Regions from separate parts of the Paenibacillus germinis genome, predicted to be linked through region 2. Evidence: riboswitches for the same ligand, from Rfam matches in the RefSeq annotation. Region 2 holds a riboswitch; each other region holds the start of a gene.

Region 1 (3,662 bases), on a different contig from region 2:
CTATCAGGTGGGCAAGGAAACCGGATATACGTATACCAGTGTTATTCCCTCTTCACAAATCAAAGCAAAAATCGTGCGTTTGAACTGGCTGTTAGCTGGATTTCTCCTATTGTCTATAGCAATTAGTCTCGGAGCCTCCATTTTTTTCACGAAACGCTTGAACAATCCGATCCGCAAAATATTGGATTCCATTCAACACCATCATGTATCCATGCCAACAAACAGCAGCATCAGAGAATTCGATTTCATTAGCGAAAAGATTAAGGATATTTCGCAAGCTCATCACGATATCCGACAGGACTTGACTCGGAAGAACTCGCTTCTGAAAAATTACGCGTACATCAATCATCTCAAGCAAATTCACACCAACACGCAAGATTTGAAGATGCATATGGCTTTTGACACACCGTTTGTTCTTATCGGTTTTCATTTGACCTTTAGAAGCCATAACCTAAAGCAAATCGACATTCATATACCGAAGGCTTCTTTCTTTATCAGAGAGCTGATCCATACCCATATTTCGCAATCGTTTAACGACTCGTTAACCTTCCAAATCGAGCAGAATTTAATCCTTACCCTTATTTTCTCGAAGGGCGACGAGTCGAATCAGATCGAAGAACATCTACAACGGTTGAGGAAAATATTCGATATGGATCAGCTATACTGCTTGATCACGATCGCAGTCAGTCCGCATCAAACAGACCCGACCGCTTTTACAGAAACCTATGGACACATTTTACGATTACTGGAGTCGAGGAAATTAGGAGAGGATGCCCAGATTATCCCTTTTTCCACTAAAATAACAGGAGATATACCTGAGGATTGGGAAAGAAACGAGCTCCAAGCACATATGGAGGCCGGAAACGAGAAGGAGTTATTGCGAATAGGCAGAAAGATGCTTGCTTTACTGGAAAAAAAGGAAGCATCCGTTGAGTATTTCGTTAGATTTGCCCAAAGCTTTTCCCAGCAATTGTTGAAAAGCTTCTCGCCTGCTGAACGGGATCGTCTGTTAGAAACCATACAGGATGAGAAGCCCCATGATTGTTATACCTTAGAGGCGTTTGATCGATATCTGGAGCAGCTTGTGGCAGCGGCCTGTATCCTATACGACCATAAAAAGGATCAAACAGATCCGATATGCGACTTCGTTCTGACCTACATTCACAACCATTATGGTGACGATATCTCATTAGATATTATCTCTGATCATCTGAAAATAACGTCGTCCTATTTATCCACTTATTTCAAAGAAAAGATGGGAATGAATTTTAGTGATTATGTGCAAACCTATCGAATGAAAAAAGCAGCCGAGCTGCTGGAGACATCAGAATTGAAGGTAAACGAAGTGGCGCAGCGAGTAGGGTACCTCAGTGTTAACTCTTTTATCCGGAACTTTAAGAAGTTTACGGGATATCCGCCAGGTGAGTATCGAAAAAGAAATTAAAAAATCTTCATGAAGAGAGCTTTGAATGATAGTTCCTGCCGTTTTGGGAAAAAATAGTGGGAGCAATGAAGATCTCACCGGCAGCCCCGACATTGAGTTTAATAATCACAATCCATTAGTATCGGGGTAAGGTACTATATAGCAAGGATGTGAAACAAGTATGGATACGCTGCCACATTTCCGTGAGCCTGATCTGATCGAATATATGCAGCTGGTGAAACAGACGATGTTGGAGCGTTATGATACCTTCATAGATAGCCATACACAAGTTCGAATCGCCAGTCTCAAACCTGTAGGATCGATCTGAACCATGGATAACAATGGTATTAACAACATTACATCTCCCGAATCAGATTTTGCATCTGAAAACGATTTCTAGATAGCTAGGACAACAACAGGACAACCGAGCCAACCGGGAATATTTTGAGCTACCTCTAGGCCTTAAACTACGTGTCAACAAGGCACGTAGTTTAAGGCCTAGAGGAGCTTCTCTAAGGACCGAAAGACATTTAAATGATTCCCAGTGCGGTCGGGGGTTCGAATCCCTCCTGGGACGTTCATGCACGGCAAAGGATCGCGAGAAATCGCGATCTTTTTTTGTTTATCTGCATTTCTTAAAATAATAAATTTCTCTATGCTACGAATCTTTCATATTGTGTTATACTCTTTTCAATTACATATTTTTTCGAATAAATGAGGTGCCCTTGTGTAGCAAGCAAGGGGTAACAGGGAATCGGGTGCAAATCCCGAGCGGTCCCGCCACTGTATTCGGGGAGTTTCTTTCTATCATGTCACTTGATGCATATTCAGGGAAGGCTGAAAGAAACGATGATCCGAGAGCCAGGAGACCTACCTTCATTTATGCACCCAGAAACCTTCGCGGAAAGGAGCGGTGTACGTCAAGTCTCTCGACATCTAGCTTATATTTGTCGTTTATTCGCACGTACCCACGGCCAATCCATCAGGATTGGTCTTTTTTGTTCGTTACTCAAACATTAAATTAGGAGGAATTAAAAAAACATGCAATCAAAAACACGAAAGACAAAGGTCACTAGCTTCTTACTAGTGGTTATAGGGTTAGTCCTCTATCTATTCATTAATGAACCGCAAACCGTCTACGGCATGCACATTATGGAAGGATTTCTCCCCGTAGGTTGGGCAATATTTTGGTGGGCAGCCTTCCTTCCGTTCTTCTTTCTAGGTGTCCGAGCACTTATCAAAATTACGAAAGAACATCCAGAGCTCAAAATTATGCTCGGCCTTGCTGGCGCATTCACCTTCGTACTGTCGGCATTGAAGATCCCTTCTGTAACCGGAAGCAGCTCTCACCCAACAGGTACAGGTTTAGGGGCAGTAATGTTCGGACCGCTCCCTATGAGCGTCCTAGGATCGATTGTATTATTGTTTCAAGCGGTTTTACTTGCTCATGGAGGACTTACAACACTCGGGGCAAATGCTTTCTCTATGGCCCTCTCCGGTCCAGTAGTTGGTTACTTCATATATAAGTCCATGATGAAAACAACCGGCAAACAAAAATGGTCGATATTTCTGGCGGCTGCTCTTGCCGACTTATCCACATACATTGTTACTTCTGTTCAATTAGCTCTTGCATTCCCAGCTGAACAAGGTGGATTTATAGCATCCTTCTTGAAATTCGGCGGCATTTTTGCCATTACGCAAATCCCTCTTGCCATTAGTGAAGGCATTTTAACTGTATTAATATGGAATTGGTTACAATCTTACAGTCCTAATGAACTATCTATTTTACAACGAAAAATGAAAGGAGCTTCTGAACTATGAAAACTCGAACCGCAAATACCCTCATGCTGATTGCCGTTGTATTATTGGCAGTCTTGCCCCTTATTTTCGTACAAGGTGAATTTGGTGGAGCTGATAACGCCGCTGAACAATTAATTCAGAGCATTCAACCTTCCTATACGCCATGGTTCTCTTCTTTATTTGAGCTCCCAGCTGAGACGGAAAGTATGCTATTCGCCTTACAAGCCGCCATCGGAGCTGGCTTCATCGGGTTTGCCTTTGGCTTTTTCAAAGGGAAAGCGTCTAAATCCAAAAACCAATGATGAAATTAATCGATTCTCTCTCCTATAAAAATGCCTTACGCCCCCTATCACCGATGTGGAAGTGCGGCTTTGCAGTTACCATGCTGCTGTTTTCTTATCTAACGCACCCAGCGGTTCAGGTAGTTATAGCCTTTTGG
Region 2 (3,662 bases):
GCCATCAATTAAACCTTCCGCATCAGCCGACTCCTCACCAAGCCAATTCTGAAAAGGATATCGGCCCATTTCCACCACTTCACGGACTGTAAAGCCTACAGGAGGCAGCGCATCCTGCTGGAGGACAGCAAGCCATCTAGCTAGCTCTTTTCGTGAATAGGAGGATACTAGCCGGCCATCTAGGTCAACCTTTCCGTTTTTAACAGGATCAATCCCTGATACTAGACGGAGTAACGTCGACTTACCGCTGCCGTTTGGCCCAATAATGCCAAAAAATTCACCCTGCTTGATCTCAAAGCTGATGTTCTCCAGCACTTGCTGTTCCCTAAAGCTTTGGGAAAGGTGCTCCACTTTAATCATCTTGATCAACCTCTTAACGTTTTCTTATCCTTGTGGAGCAAATAAGCAAAAAATGGCGCGCCCAGAAATGCCGTGATAACCCCAAGTGGAATTTCGGTTGGACTCAGCAGGGTACGGGCAAGTGTATCTGCCCAGAGGACATAAATGCCGCCACCAATTGCGGACAATGGAATAATCAACCGATAATCCGGACCTACTAATAGTCGCACTAAATGTGGCACGATGAGCCCTACAAAACCGATTACACCAGCCACCGATACTGCAGCGGCAGTAAGGAATGTAGCCACAATAAGTACAATCAGCTTCGTACGCTCTACACTCACACCGAGATGTGATGCCTGACGCTCACCCAGAGCCAGTAAATTTAACGACCTCGCATAGCTAAGCAGCACGATAAAACCGATAATTAAATAGGGTGAAATGATATAGGTATACGACCAACCTCGCATGGCCAAGCTGCCCATTAGCCAGAAAATGATTTCATTTATGACTTGATTGGAAATAGACACCATAAAGGATACAATTGCCCCTAGAAATGCCTGCATGACCACGCCTGATAAAATAAGCGTCTCCATCTTCAGCTTCCCTTCGATCTGGGCCAGCTTTAGAACTAGAAATAAAGAAATAAGTCCGGTTACGAAGGCAACAATAGGGATCGACCATTGCCCAAACCACGCTACTTGCAGTCCAAAATAGATTAAAAATGCGGCTCCTACAGAAGCCCCCGAGGATACACCGAGTGCATAAGGATCCGCAAGCGGATTGCGCAGCACACCTTGAAAAGCTGCCCCTGCAATAGAGAGTGAGGCCCCTACAAGAATCCCCAGTAATACACGAGGAAATCGTACTTTATTAATGATTTGTTCCGACGACTGCGGCCAGGTGACATCGATGTGATCTCCCAGCCAAGGGATATGCTTGGCGAGAATACTGGCAATTTGCAGAACGGGGAGATTAGCGGTACCCAGCGACAAACTCGCCACAATAGAAAGAAGAAGGAGTATAACCCCTACTCCTCCCCATAGCATTAATTTTCTTTTCATTTTATTTCACCAGTTCGGGATAAATGCCTTTCGCCATTTCAAGCAGTCCATCGGTCATTCTTGGACCGGGACGACTGAGCATGTTCTGGTCGAGGCCAATCACCTGCTTGTTCTTCACGGCATCAATGGCATCCCAGCCGCTTCGCGTGCGGATAATTTCCTCTAGTGGTTTCTTGCTTTTAGTATCGACGACCCCATTGGCGAACAAAATTACACCTGGGTTTTGTTGAATGATTTTCTCTTCACTGATTTGATACCAGCCTTTTCCGTCTCCTGCGACGTTAATCCCGCCAGAAAGCTTGATCAATTCATCCATGTATTCGCCACTGCCCACTGTCCATCCCGGAGCAAATTCAATGTATACCTTTTTCTTGTTCTCTTGCTTGACGTCTTTCACTGCATTAACAACCTTTTGACGGTCCGCTTTCATCTTAGCAACCACTTTTTCCGCTTGCTCCTGATGATCTGTAATCAATCCGTAGGTTTGAATGTTAGCAATGGCATCATCCAAGGTTTTCGGCTCCACTTTAAACACGTTAATATTCAAAGTACGCAGCTTTTCTACCGTATCAGCTTTCATCGAAACCCCTGTGAATACGACATTCGCGTTAGCTGCAATAACTGCTTCTTGGTTAGGCTTCGTTATACTGCCAAGCTTCGGTTTTGTTTTAGCCGCTTCTGGATAATCATCAAAATCAGATACACCAACAATATTAGCCTCCAGCCCAATTGCAAAAAGAGCTTCAGTTTCCGCCGGGGACACGGATGCAATACGCTCAGGCGCTTTATCAAAGGTAAACTCCTTGCCCGTTGCATCCTTTATTTTCAAAGGATAGACCGTCTTTTTGGCTGCCGTTGATGGGGCCGTCGTTGCAGCAGGAGCTTTCGTCCCTTCCCCGCCAAGCTTAGACGGATTGGAAATTTCCGTTTCCTTTTTACCACAAGCTGCGAGACTAATTGCTGTTACTAGCGCTACTGTAAGAATAAATGCTTTTTTTACTGAATTCCTTTTCATCTAATAAACCCTCTCTCTGAACAATTATTTCGATTGACCCCAAGGATAAACGGCTGCGACGTCTCTCAGAGACGAGCGCGTTTGTCAAGGTTGATGTGGAGCAAAGTATAAAACTTATACTTTCTTATCAACTAACAAAAAAGCCCCTTTGTTCTCGAAGGAACAAAAGGGACGATAAATCGCGGTGCTCAGCAACCCTAAGGTTACTTCCTGATTTAACGCGATCCTTTTCCTCGAAGGATGTCGTAAACGGCACCATGGGCAGGTATCCTGACTCTCCCGGCAACTCAATGCCTGGATTACAGTGGCGGGACCGTGCCGGACTTTAACCGGCTTCCCTTTTAAGCGGCAATCTCTTCTTAATGAGCTTACCAGCACCTATGGCTGCATATTTTACTATCAATCTATTTGTCGATTATAGACTTCTTGTTACTTTTGTGCAATTACTTTGAGCACTTGCTTTGACTCATTCAACTTCGGAGCATTTTGAGGAATAAAAGCCACCAAGCCTTTTCCTTCAAAGCCTTGCTCTTTCATCCATTTGTTTCCTGTAAGAGGAATACCATAGAGATGCTTTTCAGCAGGCTTACCTTCTTCAGCGATTTGAATAACGCCATCCGGATAATCTTCCGGTTTGATCGTATCATCCAAAGAAACGAAACCCGCTTGATTACTTAGTGATTTGAATTGATCTTCGGCAAGTATGAAGATGCCGTTGCCTCCTGCAGCTAGCTCCACAATCATTTTTTCCAACGAAAATATAGGGGATGTATTGATTTTGACTGTAGGAACCTCGCCCACCTTGGACTTCAAGGAACTCTCCAGCTTGTCCCCCGCTTCACTTGGAAAACCATTAGAGCCCATCATAAATATAGAAACATCCGGCTTCGGCCCGCCGCAACCCGTAAGGAACACCATAAGTCCCATCATCATAACCAACAGCCATTTCACTTTCATGTTGTAAGCGTACCTCCGTTTGTTATCTGAATCCATCGATAGTCGCGAGAAAAGTCGGTTTTCACCGACTTTTTTTCCCATTATGCATATATTCATTTATTTTTTGGTCTAGGATTGTGCTTAATTCAACGACGGTATCAGATGTCATTTCTTCCCCATCAAAAACCATCTTTTCTAACCTTCGTCGCAGAGAATGAATCTCTTCTTCTAATAAGGTAAGGGAGTTTTGCTTCTTCGCACGCTTGGTCAACCAACTTTGTCCGAAATCCTGTTCACGAATTTGAAAA
Region 3 (3,662 bases), on a different contig from region 2:
CCACTTAAGCCTCGGTCAAAAGAAGCGAGTAGCCCTAGCCGGTGTGCTTGTGCTTGAACCAAAGCTGCTGCTTCTCGATGAACCAACGGCCTATCTGGATCGCATATCGGAACAACAGCTTGTAGAGGAACTTGACCGTATAAATAGTCGCGGAATCACATTAGTCATGGCCACCCATGATATGAACCTAGCCTACTCATGGGCTGATTGGATTCTCGTGATGGATCAAGGACAGTGCGTCATGGAAGGTACGCCAGATGAAATATTCAAAGATAGCAAGGCTATCAATCATCTTGGTCTTGATAGGCCCATGCTGCTAGATTTGTGGGAAGCATTGCCTGAAGCTAGCCGTCAAGGAGTCTCAGCGCCAAGAAATGTGAAGGACTTTACAGCATTATTACAGAAAGTCTATTGATAATTATCATTAACGAATATATATAGAGTTAAAAAGAGGCTGTCCCAACAGTGATAATTAGAGGGACAGCTTCTTCATGTATACATGCAATGCATGCAAAAATCTATCAATGGTAGGCCCTCTCGTTCCGTTAATTCAATGAACAAGTATGACAAATAAGTGCGGAAAACGCGCTTTCAGTGAAGTTCGGCGAGCCCACAGGGTCTGAGAAGCTGAAAATCGACTTTTCAGCAGATCATCCTGCGCATCAGCGCTGAACAAGCGCGAAAAACGCGCTTATTCTGGAGCATCCGAACCAATAAGCGCGAAAAACGCGCTTTCAGAGAGAGCTCTGCGAGCCCACAGAGTCTGAGAAGCTGAAAATCGACTTCTCAGCAGATCATCCTTAGCGTCCGCGCTGAATAAGCGCGGAAAACGCGCTTATTCTGGAGGGCACGAATAGGGCTGTCCAATGTCAATTCATGATTTTTGAGCCCCCACTTAGAATCAGATTCATATGTAAAAAGAACCTCCACTCTTCCACTTTATTAGTGGGAATTGGAGGTTCTTTTGTGTAAATTTGGAACACGCTCAATCATGCGAACACTTTTAGGATAGCCCACATGTTAAAACTTTCATTCTCTTATTATTTGCTTTGTATGCGGCTAATGCCCTCATTTCCATTTCCGGTTGGCACAAAGCGTTCCTCAAAGCTATAAGTCATATGTTCTTGGAGTGGTTTCCCCTCAAGTAAATGCTCTCGAACAAGCCTTCTCCCAGCCTCTGGTGTCATTTCCTTGTACCAAATTCCTTGCGGATACACCGTTACAACACCAGCATCCTGACAGCGACCATTACATCTAGTCCGAGTTGTATGTATAAAATGTTCGGCTCCGTGCTTCGAAATTTCATCTCGGATGGCTAGCGTTGTTTCATCTCCTGAATTTTTCAGACAAGATCCTCCGTTACAGATAAGTACATGATGTTGGACTGTTGATAGATCCCACGTACTCATAAGAACACCTCCCTATCTCCCGTAGGTATATTAACTGTTCTGCTGAAATAGGCAGGTCTCCTGGCTCCAGGATCTTCATCAAACGTCAGCCTTCCCAATCGGTCGATCAGTGGCATAGAGACGTTGACTCCTCTGTTACAGTGGCGGGACCGCGTCGGCTTCTAACCGATCTTCCCTTTTAAGCTTACCCTGCGCTTGGATAGCGGAATGTAAGCACCTATTTCGGATATGAAATTAAACCCAACCATCATCTTACCTCATAGTCTATTTACATACAAGGAAAAAGCCCCAACCAAATGGTAGGGACTTCATCGAAAGCAGTATTCACGAATTCAAATACGATTAAACGGAAGGGCGATTCGGTTGGTGATGCCCAGGCTCTGTTGAATCCAAATTGGACTGTATGCGAGAAGATTGCTTCGAATGATCGATTGTGCTCTGTATCCTCTGATCCATACTTTTACTTTTCTTTTTGCTCATGATGGGATTAATCCTCCTGTGAGTTGAAATAATGATCACTTGATTAGTATGGAGAGTTACCGCACCAAATATGCTGTTTAAAATACCCATTAACGAAGGACAAGGGAAAAGACAAAGCAAAAGCCTGTAAGGAAACCTCCCTACAGGCTCTTGATGGTGCCATTAGACTTTAGTGCTTCTTGTGCGGCAAATTACTGCCTGGCTGACCGTCACCTTGGGTCCTGAAATTCTTCGCGGCTTTCCTCTGCTTGTCGTGCAGCTTGCTAATGAAATGACTATCCATGAGCATTCGCCTCCTGAAGAAAGAATGGCACTACCTCTTTAGAATGTCACATAAGCTCTAAATTTAAACGCATGGCAAGATTAAGAATCGCACCTCTTGCTTCTGCATCTGTTTTGACTTTTTCGTACAGTTCCTCAAAATTAGTGCGGTTTTGAATAAATTCCGGTTCGGTTTTGATAGCCGTTTGTGTCCAGTTAATCAAGACATTCTCCGCTTGGGTAAGTTCATTGTAAGCACGATGCAAGCCGACACGCTCAATAATTTCTTCCATTTCTGCTTGCCCAACTTCTTTACCTTCTTCTTTTAACTCCGTAATTCGTTTATCCGCTTGATTACTGATTTGCAGAAAATGTTCTCTTGAGGCCAGATAATCAATTTGTGCTTTGGAGTGCTTCTTTTTCATTGTCATCACCTTTGTCATTTAATAAGTAAGAATTGGGTTTATTGTATCAGGCCTGTCAACAAAACACAAAATCCGTCCGGTTGACTGCGCCCATCCAATTCTGGACAGACATTATATACCTTGAGTTTGCATACCTTTTATCATCATGCTCTCTTTAAGGAAAGGAAGGAACGTCTATGTGCGGAATAACGGGTTGGATAGATTGGCGGAAAGACTTGACCGGGTACCCGTCCATTCTAGAAAATATGACGGAAACGCTCCATTTGCGTGGACCTGATGCTTCTGGTACATGGATTTCACAGCATTGTGCCCTCGGCCATCGACGTCTTAGTGTAATGGATCCGGAAAACGGCGCTCAGCCCATGGTACGGAAACAAGGAGATTACACGTATACGATCGTATATAATGGCGAACTCTATAACGCCCCTGAACTCAAAAAGGAGCTCGAACTTCGTGGACATCATTTCCGTACGACATGTGATACTGAGGTGCTGCTTGTTGCCTTTATTGAGTGGGGGAGAGCTTGTGTAGATCGACTTAATGGCATTTTTGCTTTCGCGGCCTGGGATGATCAAGAACAATCCCTTTATTTGGTCAGAGATCGGCTTGGCGTAAAGCCGCTTTTTTATTCTCATCAAAATAGTGTGCTTCTATTCGGCTCAGAGCCGAAAGCCATACTCGCGCACCCTGACTTCGAAGCAGAGGTTGGTGCAGAAGGTTTGGCCGAGATCTTCGCAGTAGGTCCAGCTCGCACACCTGGTCATGGGATTTATCGCAATATGTCTGAGCTCAAACCAGGACAATGCGCTGTATTTGACCGCAATGGCTTATCCATTCGTACGTATTGGAAGCTCGAAAGCCACCAACACTCCGATGATATCGCTGCTACGGCATTGCAAGTTCAACAATTGCTTAGAGATACATCCCAGCGTCAACTTGTGTCTGATGTACCCATCTGTACCCTTCTATCGGGTGGTCTTGACTCTAGTGCGCTTACTGCACTTGCCTCTGCTCATTACAAGGAAAGCGGGCAAGGTGCTCTGCATACTTTTTCCGTTGATTACAAAGATAATGACAAGCATTTTAA
Region 4 (3,662 bases), on a different contig from region 2:
TAAATTTCAACAATGGATATTTTAATTTCGCATCATCAATAGCAGACGGGATATGAATTTTTGCATGCCCAGCCGCAAATAAGATAATCGGAATGACCACAATATGGGTAGCCCCTAATTCTACACAGCGATCAATTCCTTGCATGATCGTTGGTTGAACAAACTCTAGGAAACAGGTCTCCACTATTTGCTCTTTCATCTTACTCGCAATTTCTGAAACAAAAAGGCGTACTTCCTCATTCCCGCCTTCTTCCCGACTCCCATGACCCACAAATAAAACAGCATTCATCTTTTATTTCCCCCTAATTCTAATCGCCGCAAATGGCATTTTCGATAACGAAACCTACCATTTCTTGATGGCGGTAGCCTTCAATTTCTTTGACACGCTTGAAAAATTTATGAAACCGTTCGTTCGGATGTCCTTCTTTTTGGTAACGTTCCACGATTCTGCCAACTAAATCGACAAGCTCTGCTGGGTCAATTCCTTCTGCAACAGGTTGAGCCGCATGTGCATTTCGTCCTACTGTTTTTCCGCCAAGAAAAAGATCGAATTTCTCTTTGCGGTAGACAATGCCGATATCTTGCTGAACAGCCCCATAACAAGCCATGCCACACCCGTTGAACCCAATTTTCAACTCTTTAGGTACTTCTAGATTGCCAATTCGATGATGGATTGCTTCCGCATAAGGAATAGATTCACCTTTTTCTAAATTGCAAAAGTCGCATGCTTTGATCTGGGCAACATCACCAATCGGTGATAATAATAAACCAAGTGCACTTAGTTCGGATGTAATCTGTTTTGGGTTATTGGTTTGCACACGAACAATCAGTTGATGATGCGGTGAGTATTCAATATCTCCACGATCTCCAACAATCTCGCCTAACGCACAAAGTTGGGCTGCTGTTAACTTTTTATTCGCGATACCTGGGCTTACTGCAAACTCAAAGATAGATTGGGTCGCAGTCAGCTTCTCATCAAATTCAAATGGCACCTCTTCATTCCCTTTGGATACTGATACTAGCTGCAAAGCTTCCATTGCAAGCTGTAAGGAGTTACTTGGTGACAAATTCGGTGTTGACTTCAGCTGAGAAGGTTCTTTGATTTCAGTAACCTCGTCATCCATGAGTTCATCTTCTTCATCAAACTCCTCCATGGATTCATCCCAATCCTGCTCATCTAATTGCTCCAAAGCCCAGGGCTCTGCCTCGGATTTCAACCTTTGATGCGGCTTAAGCGGCTGTGTTTCAGCCCCTAATGTGTATTTCCGCTGATAACCGCGTGGTGTAATCATGAGACCGTCATACAACTTGGTTGCGGAATTGCCAATAATAATTGTCGTTAACATGCCAATATCATGATTCAGCATATCAGCCAGTGTCGTCACAACAACATGTTGACGATCTCGATACGCACTTTTGACAATCCCAACTGGCGTTAAAGGAGAACGATACTTAAGCAGAATGCGCTGAGTCTCAACAATCTGCCTGGTCCGTCGACCGCTTCGCGGGTTATAGAGGGCAATCACGAAATCAGCCATTCCCGCTGCCTCAACCCGCTTCGCAATCAGCTCCCACGGCGTAAGATGATCACTTAAGCTAATTGTGCAAGAATCATGCATAATAGGCGCTCCTAACAGAGAACCAGCCGAATGAACAGCTGAAATGCCAGGAATCACTTCCACTTGGACCCCATCCTCACGCGTCCAGCCTTGTTCCATCAATACCTCATAGACAAGACCGGCCATCCCATACACACCGGCATCTCCACTGGAAATAACGGCAACTTTCTTTCCTTGCTTGGCTTGCCGCACAGCCTCTTGTGCGCGACTCACTTCTTCCGTCATACCTGTTCGAACCACTTGCTGTTCGGTTAACAGACCTGCTATAAGATCCACATACGTGTTATATCCGATAATAACTTCGCTTTCCCCAATCGCTTCCCGTGCACGCTTCGTAATATGTTCAAAACTCCCCGGCCCAAAGCCGATAATGAGCAATTTTCCCGACAATTTGAATCACCCTTTCCGTTATTACACAAACAAAAAAAGCATCCCTAACATAAGTCATGTTAGAAATGCTTGGTAAATTACGACAGTTAACAAAACCAGAAGTAACCGCTCTCTAACACTCCCTAATTCCTCGTAGGGGTTATTGTGTTGTTGAACTAGGCAGGTCTCCTGACTTAATCATCCCCTTGCACCTTCCCAGGTTGTTACCCAGTGGTATTTTGCAAGGAGTTACCTTAATGAACGGCGATTATTACAGTGGCGGGTCCGTGCCGGTATTTCACCGGTCTTCCCTTTTAACCATACACCGAATGGATATATGGCACCTAATTCCTTTGATATGCAATTACGATCATCCTACCATCTATCGATAGGGTTGTCACGTATTTATTCATAGATGGCTCGGTAGAGTCCTTCCATCAAACTCTGATAACTACTAGGATCATAGGTCATTTCGGCAAAAGAAACTTGAATGACCTTATTGATCGTTTTAACGACAAAAAAACTATCCTCTCCACGATCCGGGTCAATATAGGTATAGCACTCTAAGTGACTGCTTCCCGTTCTTTGACGTAAAAATTCCGTTGCTTCCGCACTCAAATTCGCATATTTAGGCATAGTTAGCTTCCTTTCCATTTAAACGAAGTGATGCTATCTATTATAGCGTATTTCAACTCTTTGATTCCTATCAAAACGAGAAAGTATTTCTTTAATTTTCAGAATTTTCGTACTATAATAAATCTATCAAGATATCGCTTTCATTATATGAAGGAGGAATTGATATGAGCAGTCATGAAACGAATGGATTGGTGTTTGTCTTTACTGGCACTAGCGGTTCTGGTCGTAAAACAATTGCCCATCACATTGCCAAAGAGCTTGGTTTCTCATCTGTCGTCTCCTACACAACTCGAACACCTAGACCCAAAGAAATCAACGGGAAGGATTATAATTTCATCTCACGCAAAGTGTTCATCGATTGTGACATTGCAGGTGAATTTTTTCAAACTGTTGAAATTGACGGGAATTTCTATGGGATTAAGAAAGCGGACATCGATGAAGCGCTTCGCAAAGACGGACTTATCTATGTCATTGTGAATCGTTATGCAGCTAATCGTTTCAAGTATACATTTGGAGAAAGGGCTATCCGCTTGTTCATCTATGTCAACAAACAAACGATCATGGAACGCATGCTTGCTCGAAATACACCTACTGACGTCATTGACCACTACATGAATCACTACATAGAGGAAGTCTCCTACCGGAAGGATTGTGAGCATGTTTTTGAGAATATGAATTTACAAGAAACGATCGACAAAGTGAAGGCAACCATGCTCGCCCATATGCCAACTACAACTAGTTAAATATGCTAATAACGCCAAGAGACCCGGTGATCGACATCACCGAGTCTCTTTTTTACGATCCAACATTCATTTTAATGGCGCTTTTTTCCGCTTCAAGGCCACGAATCCGCCTAATAGTGATACCGGTACGATGACGACAAAGCCAATCAACTCATACCATAACGGAATACTATGATTGGTTAACATGGAATCAAATCCGATTGCAGCGCCGATGACACCAATAATGGCCGCATTGAAATATTCGGCACGCTTCGCAACCTTAGCGGCGATGTATCCGCCAAGAAACGACCAGAAC

Evidence for each region. A riboswitch is a leader RNA that binds a small molecule or an ion and turns the genes downstream of it on or off. The one in region 2 is predicted to bind cobalamin.
Region 1: it holds a riboswitch for cobalamin, as region 2 does, so the genes downstream of both, GC102_RS35680 (energy-coupling factor ABC transporter permease) here and GC102_RS18100 (ABC transporter substrate-binding protein) in region 2, are expected to answer to the same signal.
Region 3: it holds a riboswitch for cobalamin, as region 2 does, so the genes downstream of both, GC102_RS35660 ((2Fe-2S) ferredoxin domain-containing protein) here and GC102_RS18100 (ABC transporter substrate-binding protein) in region 2, are expected to answer to the same signal.
Region 4: it holds a riboswitch for cobalamin, as region 2 does, so the genes downstream of both, cobJ (precorrin-3B C(17)-methyltransferase) here and GC102_RS18100 (ABC transporter substrate-binding protein) in region 2, are expected to answer to the same signal.

What each region holds. Positions count from the first base shown of each region.
Region 1 covers NZ_WHOC01000183.1:91,547-95,208, reverse strand. The annotation lists gene GC102_RS35690 (helix-turn-helix transcriptional regulator) at 1-1,444, shown strand, start outside; gene GC102_RS35685 (hypothetical protein) at 1,605-1,751, shown strand; cobalamin riboswitch at 2,124-2,316, shown strand; gene GC102_RS35680 (energy-coupling factor ABC transporter permease) at 2,465-3,244, shown strand; gene GC102_RS35675 (energy-coupling factor ABC transporter substrate-binding protein) at 3,241-3,525, shown strand; gene cbiQ (cobalt ECF transporter T component CbiQ) at 3,522-3,662, shown strand, end outside.
Region 2 covers NZ_WHOC01000089.1:67,713-71,374, forward strand. The annotation lists gene GC102_RS18090 (ABC transporter ATP-binding protein) at 1-360, opposite strand, end outside; gene GC102_RS18095 (FecCD family ABC transporter permease) at 366-1,403, opposite strand; gene GC102_RS18100 (ABC transporter substrate-binding protein) at 1,405-2,418, opposite strand; cobalamin riboswitch at 2,662-2,815, opposite strand; gene GC102_RS18105 (hypothetical protein) at 2,848-3,375, opposite strand; gene GC102_RS18110 (aspartyl-phosphate phosphatase Spo0E family protein) at 3,437-3,662, opposite strand, start outside.
Region 3 covers NZ_WHOC01000183.1:86,801-90,462, reverse strand. The annotation lists gene GC102_RS35665 (energy-coupling factor ABC transporter ATP-binding protein) at 1-415, shown strand, start outside; gene GC102_RS35660 ((2Fe-2S) ferredoxin domain-containing protein) at 1,041-1,409, opposite strand; cobalamin riboswitch at 1,443-1,645, opposite strand; gene GC102_RS35655 (hypothetical protein) at 1,752-1,889, opposite strand; gene GC102_RS35650 (DUF4023 family protein) at 2,059-2,172, opposite strand; gene GC102_RS35645 (hypothetical protein) at 2,219-2,575, opposite strand; gene asnB (asparagine synthase (glutamine-hydrolyzing)) at 2,752-3,662, shown strand, end outside.
Region 4 covers NZ_WHOC01000149.1:148,586-152,247, forward strand. The annotation lists gene GC102_RS28090 (sirohydrochlorin chelatase) at 1-289, opposite strand, end outside; gene cobJ (precorrin-3B C(17)-methyltransferase) at 309-2,009, opposite strand; cobalamin riboswitch at 2,151-2,351, opposite strand; gene GC102_RS28100 (hypothetical protein) at 2,394-2,624, opposite strand; gene GC102_RS28105 (guanylate kinase) at 2,789-3,367, shown strand; gene GC102_RS28110 (hypothetical protein) at 3,434-3,662, opposite strand, start outside.